Regions from separate parts of the Carnobacterium iners genome, predicted to be linked through region 3. Evidence: predicted binding sites of a transcription regulator. Region 3 holds the regulator's gene; each other region holds the start of a gene.

Region 1 (10,468 bases), 1.3 Mb from region 3:
AGTTATGTTGCATCAAATGGTTGTAGACTTTACGGATAAAGAGGTAAAACCGCTAGATATACTAATTGATAAAGAAAGAAATTACCCTACAGAATTGTGGGATAAGATGATAGATACTGGATTTTTAGGGTTAACTATACCAGAGGAATACGGCGGAGCTGGATTTGACGTCATTGCTAGTTCTCAAACCATTTATGATTTTGCTGTTCGTAATGCTAGCATGGCCTTTACTTTAGAAGGGCATTATAAGTCTGTAGATCAAGTATTAAAATACGCAACAGATGAGTTAAAAGAAAAATATCTGCCTCAAGCAAATCACCGTATTTTTGGTTTTTCTTCAACAGAACCACAAGGTGGATCTAATGTAATGGGGCACACCGCAAAAGCGGTTAAAGAAGGCGATAAGTGGATTTTAAATGGCAACAAAACCATGATTACAAATGGCGGCTTAGCTCAAGTATACTGTGTACTTCTTAAAACGTCTCCAACAGAGTTGTCTTGCTTTCTTGTAGACGAAGACATGCTTGGTTTTAAACACGGGAAAAGGGAAAAGTTTATTGGAATGAATGGTACACCTGTAGGAGAAATTTTCATGGAAAATATTGTTGTCAGTGAAGATCATTTACTTGGAACAATAGGACAAGGTGTGGAAATAGGAGATAATGCTCACTATGACGCCCGTATTTCAATGGGTGCTATTGCTGCCGGTATCACAGAACATGCTTTAACTATCGCTGTTGATTATGCAAAACAACGTGAGGTAAAAGGAACGCCTATCACCCAATTATACTCTATTCAAGAAAAGATTACAGAAATAGCTATTGCTAAAGAAAATACCCAATTGCTTTATCAAGAGGCTGCTAGATTAAAAGTGGCAGGAAAGTCTTATGCTAAAGTAGCGACTATGGCAAAATCATATGGCAGTCGCGCTTCCTATGCTGCAGCCGATCATGCTTTACAAGTTTTGGGTGGATATGGATATAGCCAAGAATATCCCGTAGAACATTTAATCCGTGATGCTCGTGCGTTACAACTTGCTGAAGGATCACTAGAAAAAATGATGATTGAAATAGCTAAAGAAGTTGTCAATGAAGGAGAGGAATAAATCTAATGAGTTTAAAAATTGTCGTATGTATCAAACAAGTACCGGTTTCTAATAACTTGAAAATTAATCCGATTACTAAAAATCTAATTCGCTCTGGAGAACCAGGAGTGATGAACCCTTATGATAAAAATGCAATCGAAGCGGCTTTACGTTTGAAAGATGAATGGGGAGGAGAAGTCGTCCTATTATCTATGGGGCCCTCGGATTTTGAGATGACCTTACGACAAGGTCTAGCTATGGGTTGCGATGATGCTATTCTTTTAAGCTCAAGAAAATTTGGTGGAGCAGATACTTTGGCAACAGGTTATGTACTAGCACAAGCTATTAAGGAATTGGGAAAGGTAGACTTAGTTTTATTAGGCCGTCAATCTATTGATGCCGATACTAGTCAAGTTGGTCCAATTGTTTCTGAATTTTTAGGATGGCCACAGATAACTTTTGTTAGTGAATTATCAGGACATGCTAAAAAAGGCATGACAGCAACCCGGTTATTAGAAAATATGCAGCAAAAAATTGAATTTCAATTGCCAGCCGTGGTAACGGTTCGTAGCGAAATGAACGAACCTCGTTATCCCACACCTCGTAATATTCAGCAAAGTTATCAAAAAAATATTCTCATTTGGGATGAAAACAATCTATCTGTTGATCCTAATAGAATAGGATTAAAAGGATCTCCAACGGTCGTTCGTAGTGTATGGGCGCCAGAAAAAGAAGCTAAAGAAACAACTTATCTTAAAGGCACGCCCGATGAAGCGGTTCGTGAATTATTAATACAAATGAGAGCGAGTAATTTACTCTAAGAGAGGTTGATGAAAAATGACTGACCAAGAAATTTGGGTATACGCAGAAAAGCATGTAGGAATGATTCAACCGGTTACTTACCAATTAATCACTAAAGCTAAAGAAATAGCCAACGATAAAAAAGTTGTTGTGATTTTATTTGAAGCAACTGATAAAAATTTAGAAGATAAAATCAAAGAGTATGGCCCAGATGAAATTGTCATTGTAAAAGATGATCGCCTAAAAGATGCAACTGACTCTGAGATTGCTAGTTTAATGGCAGAGTTAGCCGATCGTCGTAAACCAAACAGTATTCTCTTTGGTGCTACGGTTGTTGGACGCTCAATCGCACCTCGATTACAAGCAAAGTTAAATACAGGCCTAACCTCAGATTGCTTAAATTTAGCGTTTGATGATGACTTATTGGTTCAAACAAAACCATCTTATGGTGACAATATTATGTGTGAAATTATCTGTCCTAAACACCGCCCACAAATGGCTTCTGTACGACCAAATACGTTTGAAGCTAAGAAAAATTTGAGTCAATCAGTTAGAGTAACAGAGATAAATGATTTGTTCTTTAAAAAAGCAGAGCGTATAAAAATTGTAGAAGAAACGCCTCTTCTTTCTAAAAGCGACAGCATTGCTAATGCCGATCGAGTAATCGCCTTGGGTAGAGGAGCTGCAGACGAAAAAGCTGTCTTTTTAGCAGAAGAACTTGCTCGTAAATTAGGCGCTAAAATTGGCGTAACTCGTCCTTTAACAGATCATCCTAAATTTAGTGGAGATGATCAAATTGGGCAATCCGGAAATACAATTGCACCAAAACTACTTGTTAACCTAGGTGTTCATGGCGCAGTACAGTACACAACTGGAATTGGTAGTGCTGAATTAGTTGTTTCTATTAATAAAGATCCAGAAGCCCCTATTTTCAATTATTCAAATTACAGTTATGTTGGAGACTCTGTTAGCTTCTTAGAAAGCTTTTTAAAAGTTGTTCAATAAACTGATCTATTTTTTCAGAAACTTAATAATAAAAAATATAAAAGACTAAAAAAAGTAATTTCTTGAACTTAAGAGGTTACTTTTTTTAAGGAATTCCTAAATCTATTGGATAAAAAGGTTTGAAATAAAAGGGGACTATTTTGTTATTTGTGTACTTCAGGATGCACAGGTAGTAGGATAGTCTTAAGCTAGTTAATTAACGGAGGGGATAAAATGAATCAGAATAATATACAGCAGTGTCACCATAGTCATACCGGCCATTCGCATAAATCGTGTGTCTCTTTAGTTCCAATTTTTAATCATTTAGAAGTTGAACAGCTAGATAAAATTATGGCAACAACTAAATCTGTCTCCTATAAAAAAAATGAACTTATTTATCGTGCCGGAGAAGAATCTGATTCTTTGTACATTATTAATAAAGGGAAAGTACATATCTATAGATTAGCTGAATCTGGGAAAGAACAATTGGTTCGTATTTTAAATCCTGGGGACTTCACTGGTGAAATGGCCTTGTTTTCAGAAGTTACACATGAATCTTATGCCAAAGCTATAGTGGATACCACAGTTTGTATGATTAAACGAGTAGATTTACAAGACTTATTAGTGAAATACCCATCTATCTCTTTAAAGATTATTGCGGAATTCTCAAGTCGACTCGAGGCATCTGAAAAACAAGCGACAAGTTTTTCAATAGTAAAAGTAGAAACACGTATCGCTCTCTTTTTAGCAGAGAGTCTTGATAAAGAAGAGCCAGATAGAGTTGAACTCACTTTACCTATGAGTAAAAAAGACTTAGCCTCTTATCTAGGTACTACTCCCGAAACAATTAGTCGGAAATTTAGTGACTTAGAAGCACAAGGCTATATCAAACAACTGACCCATAAACGAATTGAAATAGTTGATTTAGAGGGTTTATTGTTAGTTTAAAAACACGTAACGATATTTTGGTATGAATCAAATTCGACATTCTTTTAGCTTAAGAAAACTAGTTGGTTATTCTTCTTGCTGTTCAAAAAACTTTTTCTTAATTTTAATAAATCTTGTGAAATCAGTTAAAAGTATAAATAAGGTTGCGCGATTTTCAAATTCTTCTCTTGTTGTAGGTAAATCGCTATTTCTAAAGTCATTTAATAAGGATTCAATGTCTTTTGTTAAGTCGACAACTGGATTGCGTTCATGCAGCTGATTGGCTGTTTGATGAAATAAATTTGCTAAAACACTATTTTGCTTAGTTGGTAAAAAGCAAACGCTTAGGTCCAGTGACATCTCTGCGAGGACTTTAACTTGTTGTTGGCGCATATCAAAGTACTGAATCATATAATCCTCATTTGGGCTAAACAATTGGTTGTTATACTCCGTGTAGGCTATCTTTTCTGCGTTTTTTAAATCGATATAAAGCTCTTTTAATAAAGATTCAACTTTTTCATTTGTCGTATAATCGCTTAAAATCGAATCAAAACCAACGAGAACTTTTTTCATTTTCTCTTCAATTTCATCTTTTAATTGGTTTAATTGGGATTCTTTTGAAGGCATATACAAATTAAATAAAACAGCGATTCCTGTACCAATAATCATGAGTAAAAATTCATTTGTAAGCCATCCAATTGAAGTGCTTTGTTCCAGCAATAAATGAGAAACAAGCACGGAACAGGGTGCAATTCCTACCTCTACATTTAATTTATAGGCTAAAGGAATATAGATTAGGAGATACAATCCAAATACAAGAGTACTAAATCCAACCAATTGAAATAATACGGTTGCTACGCTTAATGCTAAGATAGTAGAGCCTACTCTTTGAAGAGCAATATTGACGGATGATTTTTTAGTTTCTAAAACACTCAAAATAGCGATAATTCCTGCTGAAGTACTGTATTCTAGTTGAAAGGCCTGAGCAAGTAAAATAGCAATAGTTGTTGCGAACGTTATTTTTATTGCTCGTAAAGAGACAGTCATAGTTACACTCCTTTGATTTAAAGACTACTTTCATAGTACCTCATTCGAGCAATAAATAAAATCAATGAGTCAAGTTTATTTTTAGCAAAAAGTATGAACACAATCAAGTAACAGAGATAATTTTAAGATAAGATAAAATCTAAAAATAAGAATTATTTTTTTGTGAAAGTATAATTTCAAAATACTTTTATTGTGATTATTAAGAGAAGTTTAGATAAAAAGATATTTTTTTATCTAATGCTCTTTAAAAACACTATATGGTGTGCTATATTATATATCGTATCACTACATAGTGTATTTTTGTTTTTAGCCTAGTTAGACTAATAGTCAACTAGTAGGGGAAGTGAATGAGTTTTCTCATAGGTAGAGGAATTAAATTGTTAAATACATATTTAGTTATATAGTAAAGTAAAATGATTATATAAGCAGTAAAAAAAAGTTGTTATAAGAAAATTAGATTGTATACAATGACCAGAGTTAATAATAGAAATAAGAAATTATAGGAGGAGTTTGATTTGACCATGGTTTGTCTAGCCGGAATGATAGGAATAGGTAAAACAAGTGCAACAAAGTTATTAGGAGAGCGTCTAGGAGGAACAGTCTTTTATGAAAAAGTTGATGATAATGAAATTTTACCTTTATTTTATACAGCAAGTGAAGAAGAGCAAGAGCTTAAACGCTACCCATTCTTACTGCAATTGGAATTTTTAAATAGTCGCTTTCAAATTATAAAAGAAGCGGTCAAGCATGAAAACAGTATAATAGATCGTTCTATTTTTGAGGATTGGTATTTTGCAAAGATAAACCATGATTTGGGACGGATTTCAGATACAGAGTTTAGTATTTATGAAAAATTACTGGATAATATGATGAATGAAGTTGACGAGATTCCTCAAAAAGCGCCAGATCTTATGGTATACATGAGAGCTTCATTTGAAACTATTTTAGATCGTATCGGAAAACGCGGACGAGAATTTGAACAAGATAAAAATCTATACAATTATTACTACGCCTTGTGGAAAGACTATGATGACTGGGTATTCAACCATTATGATAGATCAGCAATTTTAGTCATAGATATGGACCACATGGATATTGTAAATACTCCTGAAGATGCCAATATATTTGTAGAAAAAGTCCAAAATAAACTAGCAGAAGTGAAAATTGATTAATGACAGCTACTATTTTGATTTTTTTAAATATGGTACTCCCAAATGGTTGGATATAAACTAAAGATAAAGATAGATGAGTCTATGAGTAGACAGTTAGTAATAGTAAATAATAAGTGAGAAAAGACAAACGTAAGAACCTACTTAGCCGGTCCTTTCTTTAGTGAATCTCAGATTGATAGAGTCATAAGAGTTGAAACAGGTTACGCCTATGCTAAAGAAATGCTTATTGTGCGGTTATATATATGAAACAGATAAGCCTTAATTTGATGTTATCAGACGGTCTACATGGCTATTTAATAATATTTTAGATTTGGAGAGTTACAACTTTCTAGAAATGTCATTTAGTAGTTGTGCTAATCAAATTGATAGTAGGCAATGTCGAGTGTAAAATAAAAGCAAAAAAGGAATTTTTTCTAGTTTTTATTTCTTCAGTCATAGTAGATCCTTATGGGAGTCTTTATAGATATCTAAAATGGATCTTCTTTAAAAAAAATAATTAGTTTTACTTAATTTCGAGGGTAAACATTAGAAATAAGGTTTCTTTACTTGTAAGATGAGTCTAATCATTAAACTTATTTAAGAAAGGAACTTAAAATGAAAACATTTAAACGACTACCAAGGCATATTGGAGTTATTCCCGACGGCAATCGACGATGGGCATCTTCTCGAGGCATGCAAAAACAGGATGGATACGAACACGGCGTCGGACCTGGACTTGAACTTTATGAGGCCTGTTTAAAACTAGGCGTTGAAGAGATGACCTTCTATGGCTTTACGATGGATAATGTCAAGCGTCCCTCTATACAGGCTCGTGCATTCCAAAAGGCTTGCGTAGATTCTGTTCGAGAACTACAAAAGCGTGATGCAGATTTGCTAGTGATAGGAAACACAGACTCCAAACTTTTTCCAGAAGAGCTGAAGCCCTATACAACCCGAACTCGTTTTGGTGAGGGAAAAATGAAAGTAAACTTCTTAGTCAACTATGGATGGGATTGGGATTTAAACCAGGCTTTACAAGACAAAGAAACTCTCGTCAGTGAAAATGTAGCAAGTCATATTGCTTCAAAAGATATTTCGCGTATTGATTTGATTATACGCTGGGGAGGCCAGCGTCGGTTGAGCGGATTATTGCCAATTCAATCAGTTTACTCTGATTTTTATGTTTTAGATCAATATTGGCCAGACTACGAAGAAAAGCAATTGTTTGAAGCGCTCCGTTGGTACCAGAAACAAGATGTTACTTTAGGTGGATGAATATTCTGATAAGGAATTTTATAAGCATAGAATATTTTAAAATAGAAAGTAAATTAGTTAATCCTTGAAAAAATAGCTGAGTTTATCAAGGAACAGAAATAGTTTTTTTGATGTGCTCTTGGCTTAAAACATGCTTTGATCAGATAGTTTAAATCTTTATAGGTATATTAAAATGTTTTACAACCATCATACATATTGGAATGATGGGATTTAGGAATAACTGTTTGACTAGATTAACAAGCGGTGGACTCACCTCAAGTACCCGTATAAAAAGCTCGGTAGTTGAGCTGTTTATACGGGTATAAACTAAGAGCGAGATTGTGGCAATTAAAGAAACTGCCACCGAGTATTTTTCGGGAGCAGCTTCTTTAATTTATTCCATCTATTCTTTATTTTCCTTAAATCGAAGTCTGTTTTATTTGGTTGGATTGATTTTGTAAAGCGATTATCTATTTTAATATTTTTGTAAAAAAAATTAGTTAAAAGAAACAGCCACATCAAATCTAACTTATTCGTTGCCTTCAAAAGTAGTGTCAGTATTTATAATATACCAAACATCATTTACGCCCTCACCGTTAACGTCTCCTTTAGCTTTATCATTGATAAAGTAGTAAAGAGGATAATCCCTATAAGTTACTTGCATATCTCCAGTATCTTCTCTTTTGATTGTATCAAAGTCGTTTTCATCAAAACCTTCTGGAACTTCAAAATCTTCTGCAATAAAAGCTGGCCAATTTTCTAGGACATCACCAGTAGCATTACTTTTACCAGGCTCATCATTTTTGAAATAATAAAGTGTCATTCCATCAGCATCTGCTAAATACTCTCCAACTTCTCCATTCTTTAATAATTGCAGACTTCCCATTATTTCTACACTTGTCATTTTCTCAGTGTCTGACTCGACACTTGCCATTTCCTCAGTATCCAAATAGCTTGTGTCTTCCATTACTGCTGTATCGTCATTCGTGTTGCATCCTGCAACTAATACAAGTGAAGCTATAAATAAAGTTGAAAAGATTCTTTTCATTTTAATGCCCTCCATTTAGATAGATTTTTATTATTCAAGTAAAAATAAGCTCAATTAAGCCAAAGTAATGATAAAGGATTCAAGGGGCAGTTTTTTTTGATTTGTTTCGGAGTGTCAGAGAGTCAAGAGATTGAATAAGAAATAGTCTATAACTACTGGGCTAGGGTGTTGGGCAAGTTAGTTGTTGCTTTAATTTACTGTAGTTGTTTTCAGATAAAATGAACTTTATAAACTCATTTTCTAGCTCTTTTACTACACTGTAACTTTACCTTAGATACTATTTATACTCAAGTATTAAGACTCCTTTGTCTTTTCTTGAACGGAAGAAAACAATCAACTTTATCACTATCAAGAATAATAGCTGCTAGTTAGTATATTTTGAACATTTTTTAAGAGTAGTGTATACTATTTTTTAAGGAACAACCCCTGTACTATGTTTTTAGTAGGTAGAGACGGTTCGATAGGGGTTGTTTTTTTAGTTCCTCTACTATTATTTTTTTATAGAAATAAGATAGAGACGATACCACTGAATGCTTATAAGAATCGAAATAGTTATTAAGAATAAAAAACGAATAATCTGTGTAATGTTAACGAGAGCGTTTAAAGATAACTAGGCAAAAGTAGGAGATAAAAATGGAACAAAATTTTACGTATTCAGAAAATAATATAATAGGCCTAATTATACTTTTAGTAATTTTTATGAATATTAAATCACATCATAATAAAATGAGACTTGATAAAAAATTATATTTAACGCTTATTATTTCAACAGCGCTAATAATGATATTAAATATTATTATGAATTATGTTAATGATAGAACAGGATATCTCTTTAGAGAGATAAACAGTATAACGACTATGATTTATTTCATATTAAACCCACTTCCGTATATTGCTTGGTCACTTTATGTTGATTTTTTTATTCATAAGGATATAAAAAGAAGTAGAAAAATAAGACTATTTGTTGTGATACCGGCGATAATAAGTGTTTTATTGTGTATCCTTAGTATTTATAATAAAAAAGTATTTTATATAACCGAAGATAATGTATATCAGCGCGGGGAGTTGTTTTGGTTAAATGCAGCACTGTACTATTCTTATAGCGTAGGTACATATACACAAATTATTAGTAAAAGAAAAAACGTCAGAAAAAAAGATTATTATTCTCTACTGACATTTGCAGTTATTCCTGTGATGGCAGGTATACTACAAACAATCGATACGAGTAAATCTTACCTTTGGCTAGGCATATCTATATCTGCACTTATCATTTTTTTAAATATACAAAATGGAGAGATAAACGAAGACTACCTAACAGGGGTTTATAACAGAAGACAGCTGGATCTCTATTTAAAAAATTCAATAAGAGAATTGAAACCGGATGAGTTATTAAGAATGATTATGATAGATCTTAATGACTTCAAGGAGATAAATGATAACTATGGACACATAGAAGGGGATCAAGTTCTAAAATATATAGCTAGTATACTAATAGATAGTTTTAGATCAGGAGATTTTATATCAAGGTATGCTGGAGATGAATTTGTTGTTATTATGAAATTAGAAAGCAAAAAGAATAAAGATGAAATGATAAATAAGTTTAGAAAAAATCTGAGAGAGTTTAACGAAACGGGAACAAGACCTTATAAAATAAGTATTAGCTTAGGCTATGCTACTTACCTTCCAGCATTAAAAATGACTGCAGACGAATTTATAAGTCATACAGATAAACGTATGTATAAAGATAAACGTTTACACAGAGATAAAAGAGAAGTCAAAGAGACACTTTTATAAAGTTACGGTCTAAATCAAAGGATTATCTGTTTATTATTTCTCAACAGAGTCTTTAACCCAGACTATCATTTTTTTCTGTTAATAAATTGATTTTTCTTATAAAATAGCCTGTTAAGTGAATACGAGTAGGTGAACTACATCGGCACTGAAGTACCGAGCTTCTGGGAACGCCCCCGTTAGATCCGTTGACACGTGTTGGAGACTGATGGAATCCGACACTTTTAAAAAGACAGACTCCTGCTTTAACGTGGGCAGAAGATTATTCAGGTCTTACTCGCTCAACGTGGGCAGTGTGGGGTTGTTTTCATGCTGTTCGTTCCACATGCCCAAGAATTAATTCCACACAAAACGGGCATTGCCGATGTTCTGCATTACTTG
Region 2 (10,468 bases), 1.3 Mb from region 3:
TTATTAATCCTTCAATGGATCAAGAGCCAAAAACAAGGATACGCTATTCAAGGAAATCAAACGATATGGTTGCAACAGGTTCAAGGTCTTTCAACCGTTCAACTATTTATTGCACGACCAACTATTCAATCCTTTACTCGTTCGTCAACTAAATGGCTCATGAAAAAAAATCACGGACATATTCAAGTATGCTTTAAAGCAGGAGATAGTCCAGCCTATTTTGACTTGCGTTTTATCCAAAAAGAAGATGAAGAGCTTATCTATGAAAAATTTTGGAAACAAGTAGTCCCTACTGAGTAAAGGGCTTACCGTTAAAAGAATCTAGAAGTGTCTTGAAATAAGATAAAGGGCGTAATCTAGAGTGAATTAAAGATACAAATAGCTAACATTAATTTGAAAACTAAGTCGATTATAAAATTATAAAAAAATAACAAAGGAAATAAAAAAAGAAACCAATGAGTAGAACTCAAAATTATCTAAAAAATAGAAGAGAAAGTTTTAATAGTATGATGACTAGCTTAGTCCCTCAAACAGTTTTGAAGAGGGATACGATACAAGATAGTGGAAATTCGGGTAAAAAGAACTAGACTCATCTATTTTTCTGATCCCAGAAGATTACTATGGCCTCACCCAAAACGAAGGAGTGATTGATCCTATACCTTCTTATAGTTTGTGGTTAGGTTCTCTAAAAGCAGGAGACTCTATTCTATTAAGAGAAGCGACAGTCGGTACGACAACTAATTTTATTTATATTTCCGATATAATTGAGTGTTTTACAAAAGAAAAAATTAGTTTAACTAGTAAAGTAGAACCGGTTAATTATTATGGGTAAACAGTCTACAACGTGCCTAATGATGTTACTTTTAACTATAAAATTTTTCCTGCAATTTAAAAAATAAATAAATACATTAAAAAAACTCGTGATTTCACAAAAAGCTATCGGTATTTTCACAACTGACGGACTAATTTAACGAATAGCTATTTCCCTTCAGCCATTGATAGGAGCGTATTAATCCTAACAGTCTTAACTAGATGAATAATTGAATTAAACTGCCTATAATAGCGGCTGAAAGCATGATTTTACTAATAAGTAGATTCATGCTTTTTGACTTGGCTAAAACAGATAATAGTACTAGTAATACAAAAAATATAGCGACGGATCTTTGCCTAATATAGTTGGTGGGTAAAGATGTAAAAATAAAGATAGATAAACCTATCTCGAATAATATAGTCATCATGAAAATCCTATTTACAGATTACAGATTTAGGGAAAACTGATTTAAAATAAAATGATTCTTTTAATAAAAGTTTCAGTCTTAACGGAATAAAAATAAGTTGACAACGAAGTATAAGATGATTATACTTTAAAAGTAGGTAAGTGAGTGATTACTCACTATAAAATTAAGTGAGAGAGGAATGATGAATAAATGGCTTTTTTAGAAGTGAAAAAATTAAATAAATATTTTCCAATAGGAGAGGATAAACGATTTCATGCATTAAAGAATATTGATTTATCTTTTGAAAAAGGTGAATTAGTTTCTATTATTGGAGAATCAGGTAGTGGAAAATCAACGTTAATGAATATTCTTGGCGGATTAGATTCAAGTTTTACGGGGGATGTTTTTGTAGACGAAGAGAATATTGGGCAATACGAAGAGAAACAAATGGTACAGTATCATAAAGAAAAAATTGGTTTTGTTTTTCAAAGTTTTAATCTTGTGTCCCATCTTTCAATATTAGATAACGTTACACTTGCTATGACGTTATCTAATGTGGATAAAGAAACCCGTATTGAACGATCAATAGCTATCTTAGATCAATTAGGTTTACAGGAGCAACATAAAAAGAAACCTAATCAATTATCTGGTGGTCAAAAGCAACGTGTTGCGATAGCTAGGGCGCTAGTAAATGACCCAGCTATTATTATTGCAGATGAACCTACTGGAGCTTTAGATTCAGAAACGAGCGAACAAGTTCTTGATATCATTCAGCAAATAGCAGAGAGTGGGAAATTAGTTATTCTTGTAACCCACTCAGAGCGAGTAGCAGAAAGATCTAGTCGTATCGTAACAATAGCCGATGGTGAAATAATTAATGATAAAAAAATGGGATCATTAGATAAAGTGGATAATACATTTATTTTACGTCCTCTTGATAAAAAACAAACAAATAAAAATTTATCTATTTTTTCAGCTATTCGTATGGCTCTTTTGAATATGAAGGAAAAGCTAGGTAGAAACGTTCTAATTGCATTAGGTGGAAGTATCGGAATTATGAGTATCGTACTTATGTTATCTCTTGGACAAGGAGTAAATGACTATCTAACTGAAACAATGAACGAAAATGTCAATCCGTTAATAATTGAGACCAAGATGACGGAAGATACTAAAACCAAAGATGCCCGTAAAGAGCGTGTGGATAAAGAAGAAGAAGGGAAAAATGCAGCTGTTAGTAATGGCCCCAGTTTACCGATAAATATTGGCGGCAATGGTGAAGCAAAAGGTGGTTTTGAAGGTCCACCAGGAACACAAAATGAATTAGCCTTTGATAAAAATAATATCGAGGAACTTCAAAATATTGAATACGTAAAAACAATCATAGAAGGCTTTACTTCTTTTTCATTTTCAAAAAATGCTGTTGAATATGAAGATGAAAATTACACTTATATGAATTTTGGAACAGTTTCACCGGATATGACTCCTTCGAATATTATTTTTGGTGAATTACCAGAAATAAATGAAGTGATGATCACAGAAGGACTTGCAACAAGTATAGCTGATGAAGCAGATAAGATGATTGGCAAAGAGATAAACGTAAAGACTGAAATGGGTGAGGAAATACTAGAGGGTACTTATACAATCAGTGGTATCTATACACCAGGTGATGCAGTTGGACCAGCCGGAATCTTTGAATCTGTCTTCATGACGATGGAAACGTTTAAAGCACTAAATGAAGAAGCAGGTAAAAAGACTGAATCTAATGTTGTTTACATCACATCAGAAGCGGAAGGATTTACTAAAGATATTAAAGAAGAAGTAAAAGAACTAGGTTATGCAGGTTCATCTTCTGATATTTTAACTGAAATTTTTAGCCAATTATTAGCTATCTTTACGTACATTCTTACGGGAGTTGCCGGTATTTCATTATTGGTATCTGCTATTATGATTTTGACTGTTTTGTACATTAGTGTTATAGAACGTACGCAAGAAATTGGTGTAATGAAGGCCATTGGTGGACGTAAAAAAGATATTAGAAGAATTTTTGTCTCTGAATCATTTTTAATAGGATTTTTTAGTGGTATTCTCGGTGTTGGAATTGCATACGGGTTATCATTTATTGGAAACCTCTTTATTGAAAGTATCTTTGATGCAACAGTCTTTAATATGACTCCGATGTTTGCACTAGCTGGAGTTTTTGTCAGTATTATTATTAGTGTTTTAGCAGGGTTGCTACCTGCAAATAAAGCAGCTAAATTAGATCCTGTAGAAGCACTAAGAAGAGACTAACGATAAGGAAGTATTAAAAACGAGTACGATAGATTTTTATTTTTAAAAACGATGGCTATAAAGCTAACCACACTCACTTGCTTTTGGATTCGTTTACTAGTATTCTTATGGTGCGTTCAGTTTGTATTGATTACAAAATGACATTCAATTTAATTAGGAGGAATGAAAATGAAAATTAGCGATAAAGAATACGGAGAAAAACCTTATGTAGTAAATATCGAGGACGCTACTGTACAAAATGAGACTTATCGAACAACGATGTGGACTGGTAAAAAATTACAAGTAACCATCATGTCTATCCAGTCTAATGATGATATTGGCTTAGAAGTGCATCATGGTATTGATCAGTTTATTCGTATCGAAGAAGGACAAGGATTATGTAAAATGGGTCCTACAGAAGATAACTTAAACTTTGAACAAGAAGTTAAAAACGATGATGCTGTTTTTGTACCAGCAGACATGTGGCACAATATTTTAAATACAGGTGATAAGCCCTTAAAATTATATACAATTTACGCAGGACCAGATCATGTTGCAGGAACGATTCATGAAACACATGAGGATGCACATAATGATCCCAATGAACAAGACTAATACAAAATTGTTTTAGAGTAAACTAAATAAGAAACTAGTAATAACTAGTTAAGAATAAAAAAAGTTCCATCTATCAGTTTAAAAAAATTGATAGATAGAACTTTTTTTTATTACGTTTAAATTATTTTACTTCAGAATAAAAGAATAAAAAATTCACTTGCTTATTCTGAGATAATACAATTACTTAAGATGAATGTTATACCCAATTTAATGTAAGATATATCTGTCATATCGGGAAGATAGTATGGCTAAGAATATCATATTAAAGGTAGCACGTACAAAGAGTGAACTATCTCAACAGCAATTAGCAGATACGGTTACCATAACACGGCAAACAATCAGTGATATTGAAAGAAGAGATTATAATCCGTACAAGACCTAACAGGTCTGCTCGACTTGTGGACAACCAGCCTACCATGTAGAACCACGACCGCGATATAAATGCGGTGAAAAACAGTCTTTCCATTGGCATGGGACATGCCTTTGTCAAACAGTCTAAACCACTGCCTGTAAGCATTCGTGTAAAAAAGTTAAGTTAAGGGCGTTCCCAGGAGCTCTGTACTTTAGTGCCGATGTGGTTCACGATAAAGATAATAACTTTATTCATTCATTTAGCCAAAATATAGATTTTACGAGAATAAATAATGAAATTAAAGAAGAAACAGGTACTATTATCGACAGTAAGAACTTTAGATCTGGTTATGAAATAAAAATAGACGTGACCTATACTTTTAACGATGAAACAGAAAAATCATTTACCACTAAAACAATACTTGAAGAACAGGTTAAATAATCTATTCTGACTAGACACAAAAATAAACTATAGGCTAAAAAAGTGAAAAATGTAAAACAAATCTCTGTTACTAACGTTTAGATTCTTAAAAATAGTAGTAAATAACAGGGGGATAGGCTAATCGATTATCTTTCACTTAAAGAAACTTTATAAAAAAGCAAAAAAAACTTTGTCAGCACCTACTAATAAATATGAAGTCTTTTTTTGTACTAATTTTTAACCATAATATTACTCATATAAAAGTCTGAATCATTTCATAGATGAGTCTAGTTTCCGTTTAAAGTCCACTTTATTTGATCGTCTTCTTTTATTTCATAGTCAGCAGCACCGACTGTTCCATCTTCACCGTTTACAGAATAGAGCCACCATTTATTTTTTGAATCATCTTGTTCAATACCATCGATAGCAGTGATGAATCCATCTGTTTCTTTTACTTCATATTCTACGTTCATAGCGTCTAATAAGGTTGTGCCCTCTTCTACTTTTAAAGATCTCGCCATATCAGCCTGCTCTTCTTCGTCTACTTCAAAGACAATAGTAGCCTCCACTGTTTCTGGTATTGAAATGGAACTAGCTTGTTCAGGTACAACCTGACTACTAGCTGATTCATTATTTGCTGGTGCTCCACAAGCGGTTAAGATAAGAGTTAAGCCTAGAATTAACAGGGGTTTTAGTTTGTACATATTTTTTCCTCCAGTTGAATAAAATCGTTGGTTTAAGTAAGTAAAATTTTTTATTGGTATAAGTTACAGGTGTCCATTTTAGTAATGTGTTTTTGGAATAGTTTCTTTTTTTAGTTCAGAATGAAAGACTTTTCCTCCTTTTTCATAAAAAGGTTCTTTAACTCCTTTTCGTGAATTTACTACACGTGCTATGGCAAAAAAGTAATCTGATAATCGATTGATAAAAATCATAACGACTGGATTAATCTTTTCTGTTTTACCTAAAGATACGATAATACGTTCTGCTCTTCTAGTGACTGTTCGAGCTAAGTGTAAAAAACTAGCAACAGGGTGACCACCTGGAAGAACAAATTTTTCTATTGCAGGGGGCTCTGTTGAGTAATCGTCAATTCGACTCTCCAGCCATTCCACCGCTTCTTTTGTAATGAGGTAGTCTTTTGTTCCCTCTAACATGGCTAAATCTGTTCCACAATCAAATAAAAGAAGCTGGATTTCGGCTAATTCTTCTTTTAGAACTAGTTCTTCTTTAGTCATTTGACTAATGATTACCCCAACTAATGAATTTAGTTCATCTAACGTACCGTAGGATTCTACTCGGATAGCATCTTTTGAAATTGTCCGTCCACCAATCAAGTTTGTATTCCCATAATCGCCTCTTTTTGTATAAATTTGCATAATACCCTCCTGTTTTATAAATTTCTTCATTCTCATTCAGTCTACACAAATCTCTTTTAAATACAAGTCTTTACAAACACTATATATGGTGTAAAATAAAATTAACATACTATATATAGTGATTTTTTTATTTTAAAGACGATTATGGGTACTTAATGACAAAATGATGGAGTGATAGAAATGATGATAAATACCGTGTCAAAACCAGTATTAAACGTAGCAAAACTAAACAAAGACATTTCAAATTTCCCAGCTGTTTTTCCTGTTACAGAGGAGATGTCAACAACTTTCAGTGGTGTTTCACGTCTGATTTTAATTGATCGTTACGCATTTAAAGATACTACCCAACTAACTCTGACAAAAGGAGACTTAGTTGTTGTAACCTTGAAAGAAGATCCGCAATATCCTGCACGTGGGATTGGGTTTATTTCTGCGCTTTTATTAGCCGAACAAAAAGCCATTATTTTAGTAGATGAAGAGTACCGAGGTCAGCTAGAAAATGAAGAGGAACAAATAACTGGATTGATTACTCGTTCACTAGCAGCAGTTGAAAAACCATTAGAAATTTATTACGAACAAATTGCGAAGCGTAATGCAACTGGACTTTCAGCAGTTGAATCAACAATTGAAAAACAACAAGCTTCTTTTGAAATTTTTTATAGAGAGTTAATGGCACTAAATGTTATCCCAGCTGGTCGAGTACTTTATGGTGCAGGGTCTGGGATAGACGTTACTTACTTTAATTGTTACGTTATGCCTTATATGCCAGATTCACGAGCTGGTATATCTGATCACCGTAAACAAGTCATGGAAATTATGAGCAGAGGTGGCGGTGTTGGGACAAATGGTTCTACTTTACGGCCACGTCACGCATTGGTCCATGGTGTAAACGGAAAATCTTCTGGATCAGTTTCATGGTTGGATGATTTAGCCCGCTTGACTCATCTTGTCGAACAAGGTGGTAGCCGACGAGGAGCTCAGATGATTATGTTAGCAGACTGGCACCCAGATATTTTAGAGTTTATTATCTCTAAAATGCAAAATCCAGCTATTCTTCGCTTCTTAATTAAAACGACTAATGATGAAGAGATTAGGGAATTAGCAAAAAATAAATTAGTGTTCACTCCCTTTACAGCAAAAGAAAAAGCTATTTATCAAATGGTTTTACAATCAAGTAAGTTAACTAACGATGAAAAAATTGATTTAACAATTATCCAAGAAGCAAAAGAAAAGCTAGAAACAGGTGGAATATATAGTGTTCAAAATCCTGATTTTTTAACCGGTGCAAATATTTCTATTTGCTTAACAGATGACTTCATGCAGGCAGTCGAAAAAGATTCTGATTATGTTCTTCGTTTTCCAGCTATAGAACAGTATACAGTTGAAGAAATGAAGGATTACAATCAGCATTGGTCAGATATCGGAGATGTTCGTGAGTGGGAAAAAAGCGGTAGAAAAGTAAGAACGTATCGTTCTATTCGAGCACGTGAATTATGGAATTTAATTAACATCTGTGCAACCTATGCAGCAGAACCCGGTATTTTCTTTATTGATAATGCGAATAGAATGACAAATGCAACAGCTTACGGTCAAAAAGTAGTCGGCACCAATCCTTGTGGTGAACAACCCTTAGCACCTTACTCTGTTTGTAATTTAGCAGCAATCAATCTAGCTAACATGGTCGAAAAAAAGACTGGAATAATTGATTATGATAAGCTTATTCAGACTGTCAAAACGAGTATTCGTATGCAAGATAACGTCATTGATGCTACCCCATACTTTCTTAAAGAAAACGAAAAACAAGCGCTGGGTGAACGTCGAATTGGATTGGGTGTTATGGGACTAGCTGACTTACTCATTTACTGTGGCCAAAAATACGGATCTAAAGAAGCAAATACTTTACTCGACAGGCTCTTTAAAGCAATCGCCCAAGCTGCCTATGAAGAATCAATCAATTTAGCAAAAGAAAGAGGCAGTTTTCCATTTCTAATTGGAAAAACAGAATCAGAAACACAAACGCTGCGTCAACAGTTTATCGATTCAGGCTTTATGAGTCAGATGCCTGAACAGATTCGTCTAGATATTTTGACCTATGGTATCCGTAATTCACATTTATTGACGATAGCGCCTACTGGTTCAACAGGTACGATGGTAGGTGTTTCAACCGGTCTAGAACCTTATTTCTCTTTTAGTTATTTCCGTAGTGGACGTTTAGGGAAATTTATTGAGGTTAAGGCGGCTATCGTTCAAGACTATTTAAAAGAACATCCAGAAAAAGATACGGAACAGTTGCCGGATTATTTTGTTTCAGCAATGGAGCTGTCTCCTGAAGCTCATGTTGACACACAAACAACGATTCAAAGATGGATTGATAGTTCTATTTCGAAAACAGTCAATGCACCAAGTGGTTATAGCATTGAACAGGTCCAAGCTATATACGATCGATTGTATCAAGGTGGAGCTAAAGGAGGAACTGTTTATGTGGATGGCAGTCGAGATACACAAGTGTTAACCTTGAAAGCAGAACAAAATACAGAGTGTAAAATAAATTCTTCGTTCGATGAGGATTCATCTAGAGGTCAATCTGATAGGGCAGAAGAAGTGATTTTTTACGGAAATGAAATTGGCAATACTTGTCCTATTTGCCGGATCGGGATTGTTGAAGATATCGGTGGTTGCCATACTTGTACAAATTGTCTGAGTCAATTAAAATGTGGCTTGTAGCCATTGGGTGAATGAAAAGAGAAAGGTTAAGAAAGATAGGAATAGTCTTCTAGTTATTATTCTTCGTTTAGATATTTTGTTAGATTGAAGGTGTTTTGTAGTTTTACTGATACGTTTAATGATTAGGATGGAAAACTTGATTAGGATCAATTTTTTTGTTAGTCATAACTCTTATACTAAATGTAACAACAGATAGGAGGAAAATATTATGAGTAAAGCAATATATCAATTGGAGCCGTTAACTTGTCCATCTTGCATTAAAAAAATTGAAACAACGCTAAGTAAAACAATAGGTGTAGAATCTGTAAAGGTACTATTTAATTCTAGTAAAGTAAAAACAGAATTTGATGAGTCAACGATTGAAGCTTCAGAAATTAAAGAGACTATTCAAAAATTAGGTTACCCAGTACTATCATCAAAAGTGTCTTAATAAAAGTAAGAAGATCTCAGTGTATAATCTGAGGTCTTCTTTTATTGTTATTTATTTTAATCGGTCTGTTAAAGGTATGAAAATGCAAAAGTATTCTTGTAATCTTGATTTCAATCAATTTTTAATTGAAGGATTACAGGTAAGATAAAGCTATAAAAGAAATAGCTAAAGTAAAGGAGGAAGAAAAAATGATTGCATATATTAACCAACACAAAAATCATATTACGACGTTATCAGGAATGTTAATTACTCTAGGATTTATTTCTAATTCTATGGGAAATAAAACGATAGGAGCTAGTGCTTTAATTATCGCAACTACTATTGCGGGTATACCCATTTTTATTAAAGCCATTCAAGCTTTACGAATGAAAGCTTTTAGTATTGATTTGCTTGTTAGTATCGCTGTTATTGGTGCCTTGTACATTGGAGAATTTACCGAATCCGCTGTTGTAACATTCTTGTTCTTATTTGGGGATTACCTAGAAAGAAGAACACTGGAAAAAACCCGTTCTTCGTTAAGGGAATTAGTGGATATGGCTCCTCAAGAAGCAACAGTATTACGTACAAACGGGAACGCAGAGAAAATACCTGTTGAAGAGGTTGAAAAAGGGGATCGCGTTATTATTCACCCTGGAGGGAAAATTCCTGTTGATGGTAGGATTGTTTCTGGTAATGCTTCTATCAATGAAGCTGCGATTACTGGTGAAGCTATTCCGTCTGCCAAATCAATTGATGATAAAGTCTTTAGTGGAACTATCTTGGATACAGGCTACCTTGAAATGATCGCTGAAAGAGTTGGAGACGATACGACTTTCGCTAAAATCATTGAACTAGTAGAAGAAGCTCAAGAGTCAAAATCAAAAGCAGAAAAATTTTTAGATAAATTCGCTAATATCTACACACCGGCCGTCGTTGTCTTATCTATTATCGTTTATATTTTTACTAGAGATTTGCATATGGCCATTACCTTTCTAGTCATTGCTTGTCCTGGAGCATTAGTTATCGGAGCACCTGTTTCAAGTGTTGCTGGTATTGGGAATGGAGCGAAGAATGGTGTGCTAAT
Region 3 (10,468 bases):
ATTGAAGGTAAGGATGAATTATATGAAGAAATGCTGCTTTTTATCATTGAAGAAGGTCAAGTATCAGCATCTTCTCTACAACGTAAGTTTAAGATTGGGTTTAATAGAGCTTCGAATGTAGTTGATACATTAGAAAAAGAAGGATTAATTTCACCTAATAAAGGATCAAAACCACGTGACGTTTTTATAACTAAAACTGACTACGAGGAACGTTACGGCAATAAATAACTGTTTGATTATTTTTAAAAAAGAAGGCAGCTGATATTACTTCTCATAGGGAACTATTTCTAGAGGTAATAAATCACAGCCTTCTATTTTCACGTGATGATAAGATCATTTGGCTAGGTTATTCAGACAAAGATAAAACAAAAAAAGATAATTGGTAGTCGAAAAAAACAAACCATGGTATACTATATTCGTTCTATTTTATTTTTTTAAACTAACCGATTCTAAGAGTTAGACGAATGTTAAAAATGATGAAGATTATTATTAATTATCATAGTAAACAACAAATAAAACGCAAATAAAACGTAATAAAAAAATGGAGGATTTATAAAAATGAATAATGAAACAGTCTATCATTTTGTTGGAATTAAGGGTTCTGGTATGAGTGCACTGGCATTGATCCTTCATGATAAGGGTTTTAAAGTTCAAGGTTCTGATGTAGATAAATATTTTTTTACCCAAAAAAATATTGAAGACGCAGAAATTCCAATTTTAACATTTAGTGAGAAAAACATTCACGAAGGTTTAACAATTATTGCAGGAAATGCATTTTCGGATTCACATGAAGAAATTATAACTGCTAAAAAAATGAATTTGCCTGTCATTCGATACCATGACTTTCTTGGAGAATTATTAAAACAATATACAAGTATTACCGTTACAGGTTCACATGGAAAAACAAGTACAACAGGCTTATTAGCTCATGTTATGAGTACAATTGCAGATACAAGTTACTTAATTGGTGATGGTACAGGACACGGAGTTCCAAATGCAGAGTTTTTTGTACTTGAAGCATGTGAGTATAGACGACATTTTTTAGCGTATCATCCTGATTATGCGATTATTACAAATATTGACTACGATCATCCTGATTATTTTACGAGCCTAGAAGATGTTGTCAGCGCTTTTGAGGAAATGGCTAAATTAGTAAAAAAAGCTATTATTGCGTGTGGTGATGATGAGCAATTAGTGAAACTTCAAACTGAAGTACCTATTATTTATTATGGGTTTAATGATAATAATAACTTTCAAGCTAAAAATTTAAGCCGTTTAGTCACAGGATCTGCATTTGATGTATATATTGAAGATGAGTTTTATGGTCATTTTGTTATTCCTACTTATGGAAAACACAATATTCTAAATGCGTTGGCTGTTATTGCTATTACCTATCATGAAAATTTGGATAAAGAAAAAGTAATAAAGAATTTCACTACATTTGCAGGAGTTAAACGTCGTTTTACTGAAAAAGTAGTAGAAGATATGGTTATTATTGATGATTATGCCCATCACCCATCAGAAATTCGAGCTACAATTGATGCTGCCCGTCAAAAATATCCAACTAAAGAAATTATTGCGATATTCCAGCCACATACGTTTACACGCACAGTTGCTTTGTTAAGTGAGTTTGCTACAGCTTTAAACTTAGCGGATTCTGTTTACCTTTGTGATATTTTTGGTTCAGTTCGTGAACAACAAGGCAAAGTAACAATCGAAGATTTAGCTATAAAAATAGATAACAATGCTGTGATCTTAAGAGAAGAGAATATGTCACCTTTACTAGAGCACCATGATGGAGTAGCTATTTTTATGGGCGCAGGAGATGTTCAAAAATTTGAACTATCATATGAGATACTATTGAGCCATTCAGCGTTAAATAAATAAAAAAGAGAGGCTGGAGCAAGATGTTCCAGCCTCTCTTTCAAATATCTGACTAGTTAATTTTTACTTTCTCATTCTTAAGAGAATAAACTATTATTTGCAAGAAGGAATGGATTTTGGAAATTAGCTATCTCATATATTATTTGGTAAAATAATATAGAAAAAGAGGGTTATTTTAGCTAAAACTATTTAAAAAGATACAATACTAATCTTACAGGATAAATAAGAAGGAGCTTTTATATGACTAAAAAAAATAAGTTATTATTGATTGATGGAAGCAGTGTTGCTTTCCGTGCATTTTTTGCTTTGCATCAACAATTAGAACGATTTAAAAATAAAAGTGGACTTCATACAAACGCTTTGTATGGTTTTCATAATATGATTGAGAGTGTTTTAACAAAGGAAAAACCTTCTCATGTTTTAGTCGCTTTTGATGCTGGAAAAACAACATTTAGAAACGAGTTTTTTAACGAATACAAAAGTGGACGCTCTAAAACACCTAATGAATTTACAGAACAAATGCCTTATTTGAGAGAATTATTAGATGGCTTTGGAATTAAACATTATGAATTAAGCAACTATGAAGCAGATGATATTATTGGCACACTTTCTGATACCGTTGATCCTGCTATTTTTGACGTAGTCATTATCTCAGGAGATCGAGATTTAACGCAACTAGCTAAAGAAAATGTGAGAGTTGATATCACAGTAAAAGGAGTCAGTGAACTCAAAGAATATACCATTGAATCAATCGCTGATGAAATGGGGATTAAACCAAAACAAATTATTGATCTTAAAGGGCTCGCAGGAGACACTTCAGACAACATACCTGGTGTAACTAAAATCGGAGAAAAAACAGCTTTGAAGCTTTTAAAGGAGTACCACTCTGTAGAAGGTGTGTATGAACATATTGACGAGTTGAAAAAAAGTAAAATGAAAGAAAATTTAATCAATGAAAAAGAAGTAGCTTTTCTTAGCAAACGTTTAGCGACCATTATGTTAGATACTCCGATAACGATTGGTGTAAATGACTTAGCTTACAATGGACCAGATATAGAAAAACTTGTTCAATTTTATAAGGAAATGGACTTTAAAACACATTTAAGTAAATTAGATACAACAGAATATGATGCAGCTAACGAAGAAAAAAGAGAAGAAGTAGCGTATAAATTTGTGACGGAGATTATACCTGAGATGTTCACTGATAAAACGGGTCTTTATCTTGAAATGTTAACAGATAATTACCATACTTCAGAAATTATAAGTGTTGGTTGGGGTCATGAGAATCATATTTATGTCAGTGATCCAGAAATTGTTTTAAATTCACCTTATTTTAAAGAATGGGCCCAGGATGCTGCTCTATCGAAACAAGTTTTTGATGTAAAACGGACGTATGTTGCTTTGAATCGCTATGGAATTGAATTGAAAAATAGTCAATTTGATATTTTACTTGCCTCTTATATCTTAAATACTAAAGATAACAGCAAGGATTTATCAGAAGTTGCTATAGAACATGATTACTACAATGTTTCGCCGGATGAGTCTATTTATGGAAAAGGAGCAAAAATCCATATTCCAGAAGACGTATCTATCATGCATGAACACATTGCGCATAAAATAAAAGCAATTGTTTTATTGAGTGAGCAGCTTGAACGACATTTAGCACAAAATAATCAAACAGAGCTTTTTTACGATATGGAATTGCCTTTAGCAATGGTTTTAGCAAAAATGGAAATAAGTGGAATAAAAGTTGATGCACAACGTTTAAGAGAAATGAAAGTAGAATTTGCCGAAAGATTAATAGGAATTGAAAATCGCGTTTATGAATTAGCTGGGGAAACATTTAATTTAAATTCTCCTAAACAATTGGGTGTCATACTATTTGAAAAAATGGGCTATCCAGTAATCAAAAAAACAAAAACTGGATATTCGACTGCGGTAGACGTATTAGAACAATTAAGAGATCAAGCGCCTATTGTTGAAGATATTTTAGAATATAGGCAAATAGCGAAATTACAATCCACCTATATAGAAGGATTGCTAAAAGTTATCCACGGTAATAGTGGGAAAATTCATACTCGCTATATGCAAACTATTGCTCAAACAGGAAGACTGAGTTCGATAGATCCTAATTTACAAAATATCCCTATTAGACTAGAAGAAGGACGTAAGGTAAGACAAGCTTTTGTTCCGAGTCATGAAGGTTGGAAGATATTTGCTTCCGATTATTCACAAATAGAGCTGCGTGTATTAGCACATATTTCAGATGATGATCATTTAAAAGAAGCTTTTATTGAAGGGCAAGACATTCATGCCAGTACAGCAATGAGAGTATTTGGCATTGAAAAGCAAGAAGATGTAACACCGGCAATGCGTAGCCAAGCTAAAGCCGTTAACTTTGGGATAGTATATGGCATTAGTGATTATGGACTATCGAAAAACTTAGATATTAGTCGTAAAGAAGCTCAACTATTTATTGATACGTACTTCGATAAGTATCCGGGTGTAAAAATTTATATGGAAGATATCGTCCGCGAAGCGAAAGAAAAAGGATATGTTGAAACATTATTCCATCGAAGACGCTATTTGCCTGATATAAATTCACGTAATTTTAATTTGCGTTCGTTTGCAGAAAGAACGGCCATGAACACTCCGATTCAAGGAAGTGCGGCTGATATCATTAAAGTAGCGATGATTGAAATGGATAAACGTTTGGAAACAGAAGGATTAAAAGCTACTATGTTGTTACAGGTTCATGATGAACTAATTTTTGAAGCACCAGAATCTGAAATTCCTCTTCTTGAAAAATTAGTTGCTGAAGTAATGGAAAATGCCGTTGCTCTAAATGTCCCATTGAAAGTAGACAGTAGTAGCGGAGATAGTTGGTATGATTCAAAATAAGAAATAAATCATCAGAAAGAAGAGGTCGAAGACAGTGCCAGAGTTACCAGAGGTTGAAACAGTTAGGCAAGGCTTATTGAAACTTGTCAAAGGAAGCACCATCATTGGAGTAGATGTTTACTGGGATCGAATTATTTCAGGAGAAATTCATAGTGAAGATTTTGCTTCTCAGTTAATAGGCAATCGTATTATTGATATTAATAGAAGAGGAAAATATTTATTATTTAATTTTAGTCATTGGAGTATGATTAGCCATTTGAGAATGGAAGGCAAATATGAAGTTTCTGAAACAAACGAACCATTAAAAAAACATACACATATCGTGTTTCATTTATCAGATGGTCGAGATTTACGCTATTTAGATGTGCGAAAATTTGGAAGAATGACGTTAGTTCCAAAAGGAGAAGAATTCACAGTAGCTGGATTGAAGACGATTGGACCTGAGCCAATTTCAGAAACATTTGATTTGACTTTTTTCAAAAAGATATTGAAACAAAAAAGCAGAGCCATCAAACCTCTTTTATTAGAACAAAAAGTTGTCGCTGGATTAGGAAATATCTATGTAGATGAAGCTTTATTTGAAGCTGAAATTCATCCGCTTAGACCAGCTCATTCACTGAGACCTAAAGAAGTAGAGCAACTTCATCAGTCTATCATAGATGTTCTTAGAAAAGCAGTATTAGCTGGTGGGACAACAATTAGAAGCTATAAACATGCCTTGGGGAAAGTAGGCAACTTTCAAGTTGAATTGCACGTCTACGGAAAAACAAATGAGCCGTGCACCAATTGTGGTACTCCTATAAAAAAAATAAAAGTAGCACAAAGAGGTACTCATATATGTACAAATTGTCAAAAATTAACGACGAAAAATAGTTTGCCTCGATCTTAGAGAAAGGGTGTTTTTTATGGCAGTTATCCTAGGTTTAACAGGAGGAATAGCAACAGGTAAATCTACAGCAAGTAATTACTTTAAAAAATTAAAGATTCCAGTTGTTGATGCAGATATTGGTTCAAGAATTATTGTTGAGCCAGGTACAGATGGATTGAGAAAAATTGTAGCACATTTTGGTGAGAGCATTCTTAATTCAGACGGGACGCTTAATAGGAAAGCTTTAGGGATTATTGTGTTTTATGATGAAAAACAATTAGCCACCCTCAATGGTATTTTAGAAGAATATATACGCAAATGGATTTCAAACCAAATCATCGATTATCTTAAAATAAGTCCTCCACTAATTGTTCTAGATATCCCCTTGCTATATGAAAGGGATTACTTATCAGAAGTTGATAGTGTTATGGTAGTTGTAACGACAAAAGAGGTACAATTAGAGCGACTAATGAAGCGTGATAAAGTAACTAAAGAGGCAGCCGAGATAAGAATTAAAACACAGTTACCTCTTAAAAATAAAATAAAAAGAGCAGATAAAATTATTGATAATAATTATTCCGTTGAAAACACACAAAAACAAATAGAAGATTGGTTAAAAGAGAAAAACTTAATTGAATAAGAGTAATAAAAGAGAGAATGGACAAGTTAGACCTGTTCATTCTTTTTATTAAAGTGTTGTGAAAATAGGGATGGCTTCTTTTATTTAACCTCTTTACGAGCTGTGTTATAATAAAGCTATATTACAATCAAATAATAATCTTTCAAAGAAAATCATAAAAAAGGATGATGAATAGTGCAATGTCCACGCTGTCAAAATAATGGTTCTAGAGTTGTCGATAGTCGCCCTGCTGATGATGGGCGGGCTATTCGTAGGAGAAGAGAATGTGAAGCTTGTAGCTTTCGATTTACAACTTTTGAAAGAGTAGAACAAGCACCATTACTTGTCATCAAAAAGAATGGAACAAGAGAAGAATTTAACCGTGGGAAAATACTACGAGGTATTATTCGTTCGTGTGAAAAGCGACCAGTCGCAATAGAGCAAGTAGAAAAAATCGTGGATGAAGTAGAAAATAAAATTAGAAGTCTTGGAGAAAATGAAATTTCTTCAGCAATTATTGGTGAATATATCATGGAAAAATTAGTTGAAATTGATGAGGTAGCGTATATTCGCTTTGCAAGCGTTTATCGCCAATATAAAGACATGAGTGTCTTTTTAACTGAACTACATGAACTTGAAAAAAAGAAGTCTGAAAAAAAATCTAGCGAACATTGAAAGAACTCGAAAGGGGTGAAGGCATTTGAACTATCCGTGGAAAAATATGAGTCCTAAAGATGGATTTATGGTCCGACAAAATGCCCAACTTTCGGATGTAGACCAAAAAGTTCTTACATTTTTATATCAACCTTTAATTGGTTCTAATGCGTACAGTCTTTATATGACATTATGGACAGAAGTTGGTGAAGAAACGTATTGGAGTAATGGTATTCTACATTCGGAATTACTGACATTATTAAATATTGGTATTCCTGAATTATATCAAGCAAGAATTAAGTTAGAAGCAATTGGATTATTAAAAAGTTATCTTAAAGGCTCACAATCAGGAAAAGTATACATCTACGAGTTGCTCGCGCCTCAATCTAGCGCAACCTTTTTTAGAGACGACCTATTAAGTTTACTCCTTTTTGAAACCGTTGGAGAACGTAAATTTAAAGATTTAAGAAGTCGATTTGCAATTGCTTCATTTGATAAAGAGAAATACGAAGAAATTACAAAATCGTTTTTAGATGTCTATCATTTCGATGCGAATTTATTGAAACAAGAAAAAAAATTATTTGAAGAATCTATCGAATTAGTAGGAGAAACGCCGGCTAAAGGACCAGAAATCGGTACGCAAACATTTGATTTCAAGTTTTTTTATACTGGTCTCAACAAACATTATGTTAACCGTTCAGCCATTACTAAAGAATTAGAATCTACTATGCTTGTTTTGCATACAATGTATGGAATCAACGAATTAGATATGCAACAATATGTTTTAGAAGCTAGTAATATTGATACAGGAAATATTGATGAACGTAAATTAAAAAACATTGTGTATCGCCAATACCATAATGTGAAGAAAGAAAAAGTTAAGCTAGAAGATGTTGTTGAAAAAGATATTCAAGCCAACCAAAATGAACGTAAAAAACGTAAGAGTTATTTAAAACAGCAAGGCTTAACGGATGATGACATTTATTTGATAGAGGCTAGTGAAGGAATTAGTCCATATGAATTTATGACATCTATCAAAGAACAAAAAGGTGGTTATGTAACAAATAACGAAGAATGGACTTTACGAGAAATACTTAGTAAAGCTAACTTGCCAGCATCTGTTATTAATATCTTAATCCATTATGTATTAGTCATTAGAAATAATCCGATTTTTGAAAAAAGTTTAGCTTATAAAATTTCAAATGATTGGGCTCAAAATGATGTCGTTTCTCCTGAAATGGCGCTTGAAAAAGTAAAGATAATGTATCAAGAAAATGCAGAAAAACAACAACAAGCTCAAAGAAAACAGTATACAAATTTTCCTTCCTCTAATTATGGAAAGACTAATAAGATAAGAACAGAAACCCTTCCTGAATGGGCTAAAGAAGGTAATGTAGAAAAAGTTGAAAAACCAATGAGTGAAGAAAAAAAGCAGGCTTTTAGTGATAGATTGAAAAAAATTCAAAGCTTTGGAAAAGAAGGTGAAGAATAAATGGAAGATATGGGTAAAAATCTGACGAAAATGTTGAAGGATCGAAATCTTTCTGAACAATACGAAAAGCTCATTCAAGAAGTATTAAACGATAGAGATGTTCAAGACTTTATTAAAAAAAATGAAGAAATACTCACCCAAGAATCAATAATGAAGAGTTATGCAAACTTGTATGAATTTGTAAATGAGAAGAAAAAATACCGAGAAAAAGCCGGAATGATGGCTCCGGGCTATAAGCCCCAATTAATTATGAACTATCACTTTATAGCCGTTTCTTACGTGCCTACAGCTGAGCTGATTGCTAAACAAAAAGAACAAGCCATTAAAGCTCGTATTCACTCAATGGATATGCCTAAAGATGTTAGAACAGCAACATTTGATCAATTTCACAATACCGACATGCGTGAAGATGCGATTAATGCTGCTTTTGATTTTATTGGAGAATATTTAAAGAATCCTAAAGGCTTTCATCAGGGACTTTACCTTTATGGAGCATTTGGTGTTGGGAAATCTTTTTTATTAGGTGCAATTGCCCATGAATTAGCAGAAAAAGGGTACCCGACAACCTTGATGCATTTTCCTTCTTTTGCAGTCGAAATGAAGCAAGCTATTAGTCAGAATACAACAGGTGAGAAATTAGAAGCTGTAAAAAAATCTCCTATTCTGATGCTAGACGATATTGGTGCAGATTCAATGTCTAGCTGGATAAGAGATGATGTTTTAGGCGTTATTTTGCAATACCGGATGCAAGAACAATTGCCAACTTTCTTTTCTTCTAATCTTGATATGAAGCACTTAGGAGAAGAACACTTGAGAGTGACACAAAGAGGTGAAGACGAGCCACTAAAGGCACAACGCATTATGGAACGCATAAAGTATTTGTCTAAAGAATTAGAAATGACAGGTAGAAATCGTAGACTATCTTAAAAAAATTTTTTCTTTATTAGTTGGGAAAAACTTGTTATTAACTTGATTTAATTTGTAAAATCTGGTTTAATTATAAAAATAGATTAAATCTTTGAAAAAGATAAGAGAATAAGAAAACGTTCCATTAGAGAAGGAAAACATGGCTGGAATTTTCCTGAATAGTTCTTATTTTTACCCCTTTTGAGTGCCACTGTGAACTAGTTTTAATTAGCAGAGGTCATTTAGCTAATGTTATCAGCTAAGAGTGAATTCTAGAGTATGAACGATTGTTTATATTTCTATAGGATTCTGAACTTGGGTGGAACCACGACTTTATCGTCCCTTTTATGTTAAGCAATTAGCATAAAAGGGACTTTTTTTACTTTTTTTAATATAAATGAATTGGAGGAACAAGATTATGTCAGAAATTAAAATTAGTTTACCCGATGGTGCAGAAAAAAATATGCCAATCGGTGTTTCTACAAGAGATGTGGCTGAAAGCATCAGTGAAGGTTTAGCAAAGAAAGGTTTAGCAGGAAAATTTAATGGGGAACTTGTAGATTACAGTCAACCATTAGAAGAAAATGGAACATTAGAAATTATTACTCCTGATCATGAAGATGCACTACAAATTATCCGCCACTCAAGTGCTCATTTAATGGCAAACGCATTAAGAAGATTGTATCCGGATATTAAATTTGGTGTAGGCCCTGCAATTGACTCAGGATTTTATTATGACACAGATACAAAAACACCGATTACCGAAGAAGATTTACCCCGTATCGAAGCAGAGATGATGACAATTGTCAAAGAAAATAATCCAATCGTACGTAAAGAATTAACTCGTGCCGAAGCACTTAATCTGTTTAAAGACGATCCCTATAAAGTAGAGTTAATAACAGCTCTAGCCGAAGATGAAATCATTGCTGTTTACACTCAAGGGGACTTTGTTGATTTATGCCGAGGTGTTCATGTTCCGACGACCGGCAGAATACAAGTCTTTAAACTATTGTCCCTTGCTGGAGCTTATTGGAGAGGCAACTCAGATAATAAGATGATGCAACGTATTTATGGGACAGCTTTCTTTGATAAAAAAGCTTTAAAAGAGTTTTTACAAATGCGCGAAGAAGCTAAGTTACGTGAC

Evidence for each region. The regulator NrdR, encoded in region 3, represses ribonucleotide reductase genes. The targets are predictions, from matches to a motif close to ACACNATATATNGTGT.
Region 1: B9Y54_RS05080 (deoxynucleoside kinase) is a predicted target of NrdR. The motif match lies at 5,092-5,107, and genes of this name have one in related genera.
Region 2: B9Y54_RS05030 (vitamin B12-dependent ribonucleotide reductase) is a predicted target of NrdR. The motif match lies at 6,328-6,343, and genes of this name have one in related genera.

Annotation. Positions count from the first base shown of each region.
Region 1 is NZ_FXBJ01000002.1:1,025,988-1,036,455, forward strand. It holds gene B9Y54_RS05055 (acyl-CoA dehydrogenase family protein) at 1-1,105, shown strand, start outside; gene B9Y54_RS05060 (electron transfer flavoprotein subunit beta/FixA family protein) at 1,111-1,905, shown strand; gene B9Y54_RS05065 (electron transfer flavoprotein subunit alpha/FixB family protein) at 1,922-2,890, shown strand; gene B9Y54_RS05070 (Crp/Fnr family transcriptional regulator) at 3,104-3,817, shown strand; gene B9Y54_RS05075 (aromatic acid exporter family protein) at 3,884-4,843, opposite strand; gene B9Y54_RS05080 (deoxynucleoside kinase) at 5,365-6,015, shown strand; gene uppS (polyprenyl diphosphate synthase) at 6,610-7,269, shown strand; gene B9Y54_RS05090 (COG4315 family predicted lipoprotein) at 7,778-8,296, opposite strand; gene B9Y54_RS05095 (GGDEF domain-containing protein) at 8,930-10,090, shown strand; gene tnpA (IS200/IS605 family transposase) at 10,397-10,468, shown strand, end outside.
Region 2 is NZ_FXBJ01000002.1:1,012,682-1,023,149, forward strand. It holds gene B9Y54_RS04995 (PH domain-containing protein) at 1-300, shown strand, start outside; gene B9Y54_RS12190 (hypothetical protein) at 644-832, shown strand; gene B9Y54_RS05000 (ABC transporter ATP-binding protein/permease) at 1,428-3,506, shown strand; gene B9Y54_RS05005 (cupin domain-containing protein) at 3,675-4,100, shown strand; gene B9Y54_RS05010 (helix-turn-helix transcriptional regulator) at 4,345-4,482, shown strand; gene B9Y54_RS12320 (hypothetical protein) at 4,675-4,893, shown strand; gene B9Y54_RS05020 (DUF4430 domain-containing protein) at 5,160-5,576, opposite strand; gene B9Y54_RS05025 (cob(I)yrinic acid a,c-diamide adenosyltransferase) at 5,655-6,251, opposite strand; gene B9Y54_RS05030 (vitamin B12-dependent ribonucleotide reductase) at 6,432-8,975, shown strand; gene B9Y54_RS05035 (heavy-metal-associated domain-containing protein) at 9,184-9,405, shown strand; gene B9Y54_RS05040 (heavy metal translocating P-type ATPase) at 9,594-10,468, shown strand, end outside.
Region 3 is NZ_FXBJ01000002.1:2,351,689-2,362,156, reverse strand. It holds gene B9Y54_RS11330 (DNA translocase FtsK) at 1-228, shown strand, start outside; gene murC (UDP-N-acetylmuramate--L-alanine ligase) at 559-1,887, shown strand; gene polA (DNA polymerase I) at 2,125-4,785, shown strand; gene mutM (DNA-formamidopyrimidine glycosylase) at 4,820-5,674, shown strand; gene coaE (dephospho-CoA kinase) at 5,691-6,293, shown strand; gene nrdR (transcriptional regulator NrdR) at 6,468-6,947, shown strand; gene B9Y54_RS11300 (replication initiation and membrane attachment family protein) at 6,973-8,418, shown strand; gene dnaI (primosomal protein DnaI) at 8,419-9,345, shown strand; gene thrS (threonine--tRNA ligase) at 9,743-10,468, shown strand, end outside.